DNA from 2 places in the Saccharopolyspora sp. NPDC000359 genome. Region 1 is predicted to be linked to the other one. Evidence: riboswitches for the same ligand, from Rfam matches in the RefSeq annotation. Region 1 holds a riboswitch; the other holds the start of a gene.
The links. A riboswitch is a leader RNA that binds a small molecule or an ion and turns the genes downstream of it on or off. The one in region 1 is predicted to bind thiamine pyrophosphate.

Region 1 (4,765 bases):
ACGCCCGCTCGCGCTGCTCGACGCGGGCGACCACGGCGCTGCGGCGGCCGCAGCGCGCGAGATCCCGCCACCACCGCCCGACCTCCTGCACGAGGTCCGCCTCTGCCTCACCGCTGCCGCCGCGGTCCGCCTGGCCGACCGGAGGCTGGCCGAAGAAACCTACACCGCACTGGAACCGGCCGAATCCGAGCTCGCGGGGGCGGGCAGCGGTCTGCTCACCGCAGGCCCCGTCGCACAGCACCTCGCAGCGCTGGCCACCGCGCTGGGCAACCCCGGAGCAGCACGACGGCACCGCGACCGCGCAGCGAAGATCACGCAGCAGGCCCGGAGCACGGCATCTCGCGCACCCGCCCAGACCTGATCTGCGCGGGTCAGGCGTTGACGCCGGTGAGGGCGAAGAACTCCTGCCGGGAACGGGCGTCCTGGCGCAGGGTGCCCAGCAGGGTGGAGGTCACGGTGTTGGAGCCGGTGGCCTGCACGCCGCGCAACGTCATGCAGGTGTGCTCGGCTTCGATGACCACGCCGACGCCCTTGGGCTGCAGGTGCTCGCACAACCAGTCGGCGACCTGCTTGGTCAGCCGCTCCTGCACCTGCGGGCGGCAGGCGAAGTGCTCGACCACGCGCGCCAGCTTCGACAGCCCGAGGATCCGCTCGCCCGGCAGGTAGCCGACGTGCGCGGTGCCGACGAACGGCAGCAGGTGGTGCTCGCACACCGACCGGACCGGGATCGACCGCGCCAGCACCAGCTCGTCGTAGCCCTCCTCGTTCGGGAAGGTCGTCAGGTCGAACGGGCGCGGGGTGAACAGCTCGGCGTAGGCGCGGGCCATCCGGCCCGGCGTGCCCCGCAGGCTCTCGGAGTCTGTCGCGACGCCCAGCGCCCGCAGCAGGTCCCCCGCAGCCCGTTCCGCGGCGTCGAGGTCGATCTGGCCAGCGGGCTCGTTGGCGACGTGCAGGGCGGGTGCGGTTGTCATGTCTTCCTCCGGGTCGACGCGGCCGGTGCTCGCGACCGCGGCGGGTGGCCCAGGTCCACCCCTATTTCGCCAATCAACGTTAGTCTTATTGAGGGACCTCGGTCAACGTTCCCGGTCGCCGGGCCGCTGACTGGATTCCACCCATTGAGATGTGCCCGAGAGCGCTAGGGTTGGACCATGGACAAGGCCGGTTCGGCGATGACCGCGGTGGCCGCGTTGGACGACGAGCTGCGGCGCGGCATGTACGACTACATCCGCCGCGCGCGGCGGCCGGTGGGCCGCGACGAGGCCGCCTCGGCGGTCGGCATCTCCCGCAAGCTCGCCGCCTTCCACCTCGACAAGCTGGTGGCGGCGGGCCTGCTGTGCGCGCGGTACGAGCCGCTGGACGGGGTGCGCAAGGTCGGCCGCACCCCCAAGGTCTACGAACCGGCGCGCACCGACATCCGGATCAGCATCCCGCCCCGGCGCCACGACCTGCTGGCCGACATCCTGGTGGACGCGGTACTCACCGAAGGTGACCGGGAGAACGCCACCCAAGCGGTGATGCGCGTGGCACGCGAGCGCGGGCACGACCTCGGCAGGGCCGAGCGGGAGCGCACCCGTCCAGGTCGACTCGGCGCCGAGCGCGCGCTGACCCGGGCGGCGGAGGTGCTCGCCGACCACGGGTTCGAACCGGACCGGGAGGCTCCGGGCTGCGTGCGGCTGCGCAACTGCCCGTTCCACCCGGTGACCTCGCGGTCCCCGGAGCTGGTGTGCGGCTTGAACCACGCCTTCCTGCAGGGCTTCCTCGCGGGGCTCCAGGCCCGCACGACCGAAGCCGTGCTCGAGCCGCGCGCCGGTGAGTGCTGCGTCGAGCTGCGCAGCACCTGACGCCCCACCAGAGGTCCACAGTGGACGTAGCGAGGCCGACGCGCCTCGCCGCGTCACGAGCCCACTACTCCCCGTGGCTGATCCACTGCGGATGGTGCGCCTGCTCGGAGTGCTCTCACCCACCGGTGTCCGGGGTGGTGCGCCGAAGGTAGGGTGTGTGGCCGATGACAGGGGAGCGCCGTGGTGAAGGGCGCTGAGAGTGCGGGTTGAGCCGCAGACCCTCCGAACCTGCTCCGGTTAACACCGGCGAAGGGAGTTCTAGTGGTGCGCGATGCCGCCTTCCGCTACCGGACCATCGACTTCGTCACCGTCGCGATGCTGGGCGTCGCGGTCGGCGTGGCGTTCTGGGGCTGGGCGCAGCTCTACCAGGTGCTGAGCACCTTCTCCGCGTTCGCGTTCCCGCCGAGCTCGGGGCTGTTCGGCGGCGCTTGGCTGCTCGGCGGGGTGATCGGCGGGCTGGTGGTCCGCAAGCCCGGTGCCGCGCTGCTGACCGAGGTGGTCGCCGCGTCCGTGGAGGCGCTGCTGGGCAACAGCTGGGGCTTGTCGACGGTGATCTCCGGGTGCGTCCAGGGGTTCGGCGTCGAGCTGGTGCTGGCCGTGTTCCTGTGGAAGCGGTTCGGCCCGCTGGTCGCCGCGCTGGCGGCTGCGGTGGCCGCCGCGTTCGAGTCGTTCTACGAGTGGCAGGTCTACTACACCGACTGGGCGCTGCCCTACCAGCTGGCGCACCTCGGGTTCTTCGTGGTGTCCGGCGTGGTCATCGCCGGGTTCGGCGGCTGGGCGCTGGTGCGCGGGCTGGCCGCGACCGGGGCGCTGGACGCGTTCGGGCCGGGCCGGGAGCACCACGAGCGGGCGGCGGTGTGACGACCTCGACGGACCTGCGCGCGGAGCTGCGAGGCTTCGGCTGGCGGCCGCTGGGGCGGCGCACGCCCACCGTGCAGGGGCTGGACCTGCGGATCCAGCCCGGTGAGCGGGTGCTGCTGGCCGGGCCGAGCGGGGCGGGCAAGTCGACCGTCGTGCACGCCCTGGCCGGGGTGCTCGGCGGGGCGCTGCCGGGCGAGCTGAGCGGCGAGGTCCGGGTGCACGGCCAGATCGGGCTGGTGCTGCAGAACCCCGGGGCGGCCCTGGTGGCGGACCGGATCGGGCGCGATGTCGCCTTCGGCCCGGAGAACGCCGGGGTCGCGCCGGAGGAGATCTGGCGGCGGGTGGCCGAAGCCCTCGAGCTGGTCGGGCTCCCCCACCCCACCGACCACCCGACGTCGGCGCTGTCCGGCGGTGAGCTGCAGCGGCTCGCCCTGGCCGGGGTCCTGGCGCTGCGACCGTCGATGCTGCTGCTGGACGAACCGACGTCGATGCTCGACCCGGACAACGCCGAGCGGGTGCGCGCGGCGGTGGCCGACGTCGTGGCCAACACCGGCGCTTCGCTGGTCGTGGTGGACCACCGGGTCGGCCCGTGGCTGGAGCTGGTGGACCGCGTCGTCGTCCTCGACTCCGCCGGTCAGGTCATGCACGACGTCGACCCCGAGACCTGCCGGGCCCAGCTCACCGATGAGCTCGGCCGCGCCGGGGTGTGGATGCCCGATCTGCCCGCGCCCGCGCCGACAGAGGTGCCGACGGCGCTGGTGGCCCCGGGCTCCCCCGGCCCGCAGCTCGAAGCGCGGAAACTGGGCGTGGACCTGGTGGCTCGCCGGATGCGGACATCCGCTGCGGTGACCGCCCTGGATGATGTCTCCACCTCGGTCTCACCGGGCCAGGTCTCGGCGTTCACCGGAGCGTCCGGTGCGGGCAAGTCCACCCTCCTCGCCGCGCTGGCGGGCCTGGTCCGCCCCGACCGCGGGAGCATCGACGGCACCCCCGTGCCGCTGCACCGGATGAGGTCCGCCGACCTCGCGCGGACGGTCGGCTGGGTGCCGCAGAACCCGGAGCACGGCTTCCTCACCACCAGCGTGCGCGAGGAGATCGCCCGCACCGGGATGCGGCTGGGCGCCCCGGTCGCGGTCGACGAGGTCCTGGAGGTGCTCGGGCTGAGCGCACTCGCCGGGGCCAACCCCTACCGGCTCTCCGGCGGGGAACAGCGCCGGGTCGCGCTCGCCGCGGCGCTCGCGCACCGGCCCGGCGCCCTGATGCTCGACGAACCGACCGTCGGGCAGGACCGCCGCACCTGGGCCGCGATCGCCGGGTGGGTGCGGGCCGCTGCCCGGTCTGGCGCCACCGCGGCCGCCTCCACCCACGACCCGGTGCTGATCGAGTTGGCCGACCGCGAGACGCGGCTCCACCGGGGGCGGGTGTTGGCGCGATGAGCGGTGTGCTGGCCAGGGTGAACCCTCTCGTGCTGGTGTCGGTTGGCCTGCTGGCGCTCGTCGCCTCGCTCGGAGTGCGCTCACTGCCCACCGCATTGATCACCTCGGGCGCCTACGTGCTCGCCATGGCGCTGATGCTCCCGGCGCGCTCCGGCCACCCACTGCGGTTCCTCACGGTCGTGCTGGGCGGTCTCTCGGTCGCCTACTCGACGTGGCTGCTCGGCGGTGGGCACCTCGACGTCGCCGCCACCGCGGGGTTGCGGATCGTCGTGCTGGCGCTGCCCGGGGTGGCCGTCGCGCCGCTGATCGAGCCGATGGCGCTGGCCGACCAGCTCGGGCAGCGCCTGCGCCTGCCGCACCGCTTCGTCGTGTCGTTCGCCGCGGCGCTGCAACGGTTCGAGCAGCTCGGCCAGACCTGGCAGCACCTCTCGCGGGCCCGCCGCGCACGCGGGTTCGGTCCCGGTCGCGGACCGCTCTCCCGCGCCCGCCACGCCGCCTCGGTCACCTTCGGACTGCTGGTGAGCACCATGCGCGAGGCCACCAGCGCCTCGATCGCGATGGACGCCCGCGGGTTCGCCCGCGCCCGGCGGCGCACCTGGGCGGAACCGGCCCCCTGGACCGGGACGG
Region 2 (4,765 bases), on a different contig from region 1:
CGCGATCCGCGGCGCGATCAGCACCGACGGGCTGGCGGTGGTCGTCACCAGCTCCCAGCCGCAGTCCATTGACCCCAGGCTGCGCGAACCCGGTCTGGTCGACCGGGAGCTGACGCTCGGGCTCCCCGACGACGCCACCCGCACGGACCTGCTGCGGGTGCTGCTGCGCAACGCGCCGCTGGCCGACGACGTGCAGCTGTCCGAGGTCGCCGAGCGCGCCCCGGGCTTCGTCGTCGCCGACCTGGTCGCGCTGTGCCGGGAAGCCGCGGTCGGCGCGGCCCTGCGCCACCAGGGCGATGCGGCCGACCCGCGCATCCGCCAGCAGGACCTACTGGACGCGCTGGCGTCGGTCCGCCCGATCTCGATGTCCACATCGGACAACCTGCAGACCGGCGGGCTGACGCTGGACGACGTGGGCGACATGACCGAGGTCAAGCAGTCCCTCACCGAGACGGTCCTGTGGCCGCTGCAGTACCCGGACTCGTTCACCCGCCTCGGCGTCGATCCGCCGCGCGGCGTGCTGCTGTACGGGCCGCCCGGTTGCGGCAAGACGTTCCTGGTCCGGGCGCTGGCGGGCAGCGGGCGGCTGAACGTGCTGGCGGTCAAGGGCGCGGAGCTGATGGACAAGTGGGTCGGCGAGTCCGAGCGCGCGGTCCGCGAGCTGTTCCTGCGCGCCGCCAACGCCGCCCCGGCGCTGGTGTTCCTGGACGAGGTGGACGCCCTGGCGCCCCGCCGCGGCCAGTCCTCGGACTCCGGGGTGGCCGACCGCGTGGTGGCCGCGCTGCTGACCGAGCTCGACGGCGTGGAGCCGATGCGCGACGTGGTGGTGCTGGGCGCGACGAACCGCCCGGAGTTGGTCGACCCAGCGCTGCTGCGCCCCGGGCGCCTGGAGCGCCTCGTCTACGTGCCGCCGCCGGACGCGGACGCGCGCGAGGCGATCCTGCGCGCCGCCGCCCGGAACACCCCGCTGGCGTCCGATGTGGACATCCCGGCGCTGGCGGCCGAGCTGGGCGGTTACTCGGCGGCCGACTGCGCGGCCCTGGTCCGCGAGGCGGCGCTCACCGCGATGCGCGAATCCCTCGCGGCGGCCGAGGTCTCAGCGGACCACCTCGCCGCCGCCCGCAAGGCGGTCCGCCCGTCCCTGGACCCGGCCCAGCTCGCGGCCCTCGAGTCCTACGCGCACTCGCACCGCCCCTGACACGTCGCCCGGGTGGCAGGCCCACCCGGGCTACTTGGTGGCGGTCGGGCCCTTGTAGTCGTTGGTGATGATGGCGATCAGGCCGGGCGTCGCGTCCTGGATGCCGTCGAAGCGGGGTTCGACGCGGGCTCCGAAGCGGGCCGCCAGGGCCTTCGCCTGGCCCTCCTCCGGGGTGCCGGGCCGGAAGTAGACCGTGGTCGTCGGGATCAGCCCGGCTGAGTAGTTGCCGACCTCCGGGACGTCGTACCCGGCGCGGCGGATGTCCTCGGCGGCGCGGTGCGCCAACCCGCTGATCGTGCTGTTGTTGTAGACCCGCACCATCACGACTTCGGCCTGCTCGCCGGAGCCGCCCGGCGCGTCGGGACGCTGCTGGTGCTGGCCGGTCTCGGGCGGCAGCTGCTGGCCGGTCTCGGGCGGCAGCGGTGCAGGCGGCGGGGCCTCGGGCTGCCGCACCGGCTCCGAGGTGGCGGGCGACGGTTGCACCAGCGACGACTTCGCCGGGTAGTTCCCCGGTTCGGGGGGCAGCGGTTGGGCGGAGTTCGACGTGTCGCCGCCGGAGACCAGCGTGGCGATGCCGATGGCACCCGCGATCACACCGGCCCCGATCAGCCCGAAGCCGACGAGCTTGGCCTTGGCGGGTCCGGTGGATTCCCCTGAAGTCATCAGTGCAACTCGATTCCCAGTCGTTGGGCGGCCCGCGCGCGCTGCCGCGCCGCCCGTGCCTTGCGCAGCCGTTTGATCAGCATAGGGTCCGCGCGAAAAGCTGCAGGACTGTCCAGCAGGGCGTTGAGCACCTGGTAGTAGCGCGACGGCGACATGTCGAACAGTTCCCGGATCGCCTGCTCCTTCGCGCCCGACCGCTTCCACCACTGCGCTTCGAACGCCAGCACCCCCAGCTCCCGGTCGGTGAGCACCTCGGAGGGCACCGGCTCCGGTTCGGGCGCCGGTTCCGCGACCGGCTCGGCGACCTCCACCACCGGTTCGGCGAGCCGCAACCGCCGCCCCTCCGGCGATCTCTGCTCCTCCTGCGCGCGCGCCAACTGCTCGCACTGGCGAGCGATCTCCTGCGCGGTCAGCATTTGGGCGGCGTCCATCCGACTCCTCGCCTCGCGATCCGGGCCTTCGGCGCGTTCGCGGAATCACACGGCTGTGATTCCACCCCCGATTACACCACGGCCGCCGATCGCGGCGGCGCCGATCACACCGGCGGGTACCGGAAAAGAGCACCCCGCCCGGGTCCGCGGCGGTGCCGATAAGGTCCCTGTCATGGCTGTTCACCCGATCTGCATCTACGGCGAGCCAGTGCTGCACCACCCGACGCGTCCGGTGGAGCGCTTCGACGAGGAGCTGCGCACCCTCGTCGAGGACATGTTCGAGACGATGGCCGCCGCGAACGGTGTCGGGCTGGCGGCCAACCAGATCGGCGTGGACCTGCGGCTGTTCGTCTACGACTGCCCGGACGACGAGGGCGTCCAGCACCGCGGCGTGGTGGTGAACCCGGAGCTGACCACCTCGGAGGTCCCGGAAGGGATGCCGGACCCGGACGAGGACTGGGAGGGCTGCCTGTCGGTGCCCGGCGAGTCCTACCCGACCGGCCGGGCCAGCTGGGCGAAGGTCACCGGGTCCGATGTGGACGGCAAGCCGATCGAGGTCGAGGGCACCGGCTACTTCGCGCGCTGCCTGCAGCACGAGACCGACCACCTGGACGGCTACGTCTACGTGGACCGCCTGGTGGGCCGCCACAAGCGCGCCTCGAAGAAGATGCTCAAGCGCAACGGCTGGGGCGTGCCCGGGCTGACCTGGGACCCGGCCGAGCACGGCGACCCCTTCGACGACGAGGACTGATCAGAAGTCCTTGGTGTCCAAGGCGAACCCGAACGGCTCGGGGATCTCGATCGGCTGCCCGAACGGGACGTCCTCGTGATTCCAGCAGCGCCCACCGTGCAGCTTGGAGCGCAGGGACACGACCGCCCCTCGTAGGCGAATCGGTCGATCAGGTACAGGGGCACTTCAGCGTGCGCGTACGCCCAGAGCTTCTTCTTCCGATCGTCATCGGCGTGATCGCCCTGGTCACGAGCCTGCTCGCAAACCGCGCCACCGCCATCGGGATGAACGGGGCTTGGCAGGCACCGGGGCGGCGGCTAGCCTCGCAGCGACAACCTAAGACCGCGGGAGCTCGCACCAACAGCGGGCTGAGAGGGCGGCTGGAGAACTCCGGGGCCGCCGACCGCATGAACCTGACCGGGTAATGCCGGCGTAGGGAGTGGATTGGCAGTGGCCGACGTGCGTCCGAACGCGTCCGAGAACGGCAGCGAGATCACCACCGGGGCCATCAGCGGCTCGCGGAAGGTGTTTCGCAGCACCGAATCCGGCCTCCAAGTGCCATTCCGCCGCATCGAGCTCACCAACGGCGAGCACCTCGACGTGTACGACACCTCCGGGCCGTACACCGACGAGAACACCACCGTGGATGTCCACAGCGGACTCCACCGGATGCGGGCGGGGTGGACCGACGGGCGGGAGCACCGCACCCAGCTGGGCTGGGCCAGGGCCGGGGTCGTCACGCGGGAGGTGGAGTACATCGCGACCCGCGAGGGCCTCTCCCCCGAGTTCGTCCGGGACGAAGTGGCCAGCGGCCGGGCCGTCATCCCGGCCAACCGGTGCCACCCGGAGAGCGAGCCGATGATCATCGGGAAGAACTTCCTGGTGAAGGTCAACGCCAACATCGGCAACTCGGCGGTGACCTCCTCGGTCGAGGAGGAGGTGGAGAAGATGGTGTGGGCCACCCGGTGGGGCGCCGACACCGTGATGGACCTGTCCACCGGCAAGCGCATCCACGAGACCCGCGAGCGGATCCTGCGCAACTCGCCGGTGCCGATCGGCACCGTGCCGATCTACCAGGCGCTGGAGAAGGTCAACGGCGACCCGGCCGCGCTGACCTGGGAGATCTACCGGGACACCGTGATCGAGCAGTGCGAGCAGGGCGTGGACTACATGACCGTGCACGCCGGGGTGCTGCTGCGCTACGTGCCGCTGACCGCCCAGCGCGTCACCGGCATCGTCTCCCGCGGCGGGTCGATCATGGCCGCCTGGTGCCTGGCGCACCACCGGGAGAGCTTCCTGTACACGCACTTCAGCGAGCTGTGCGAGATCCTGCGCGACTACGACGTCACCTTCTCGCTCGGCGACGGCCTGCGGCCCGGCTCCATCGCCGACGCCAACGACCGCGCGCAGTTCGCCGAGCTGGAGACCCTCGGCGAGCTCACGCACATCGCCCGCGAGCACGACGTGCAGGTAATGATCGAGGGGCCCGGCCACGTGCCGATGCACAAGATCGCCGAGAACGTGCGGCTGGAGGAGGAGCTGTGCGGTGAGGCGCCGTTCTACACGCTCGGCCCGCTGACCACCGACATCGCGCCCGCCTACGACCACATCACCTCCGGCATCGGGGCGGCCATGATCGCCCAGGCGGGCACCGCGATGCTCTGCTACGTCACGCCCAAGGAGCACCTGGGCCTGCCCAACCGGGACGACGTCAAGACCGGGGTGATCACCTACAAGATCGCC

Region 2: linked by a shared signal. The riboswitch ahead of thiC (phosphomethylpyrimidine synthase ThiC) and the one ahead of ABT324_RS18965 (ECF transporter S component) in region 1 are both predicted to bind thiamine pyrophosphate.

What each region holds. Positions count from the first base shown of each region.
Region 1 is NZ_JBEPDU010000028.1:51,671-56,435, reverse strand. It holds gene ABT324_RS18980 (ATP-binding protein) at 1-361, shown strand, start outside; gene folE (GTP cyclohydrolase I FolE) at 372-971, opposite strand; gene ABT324_RS18970 (helix-turn-helix transcriptional regulator) at 1,149-1,841, shown strand; TPP riboswitch at 2,001-2,113, shown strand; gene ABT324_RS18965 (ECF transporter S component) at 2,106-2,702, shown strand; gene ABT324_RS18960 (ABC transporter ATP-binding protein) at 2,699-4,138, shown strand; gene ABT324_RS18955 (energy-coupling factor transporter transmembrane component T family protein) at 4,135-4,765, shown strand, end outside.
Region 2 is NZ_JBEPDU010000046.1:35,868-40,632, forward strand. It holds gene ABT324_RS25735 (AAA family ATPase) at 1-1,198, shown strand, start outside; gene ABT324_RS25740 (LytR C-terminal domain-containing protein) at 1,229-1,861, opposite strand; gene ABT324_RS25745 (DUF3263 domain-containing protein) at 1,861-2,172, opposite strand; gene ABT324_RS25750 (peptide deformylase) at 2,465-3,043, shown strand; TPP riboswitch at 3,357-3,480, shown strand; gene thiC (phosphomethylpyrimidine synthase ThiC) at 3,473-4,765, shown strand, end outside.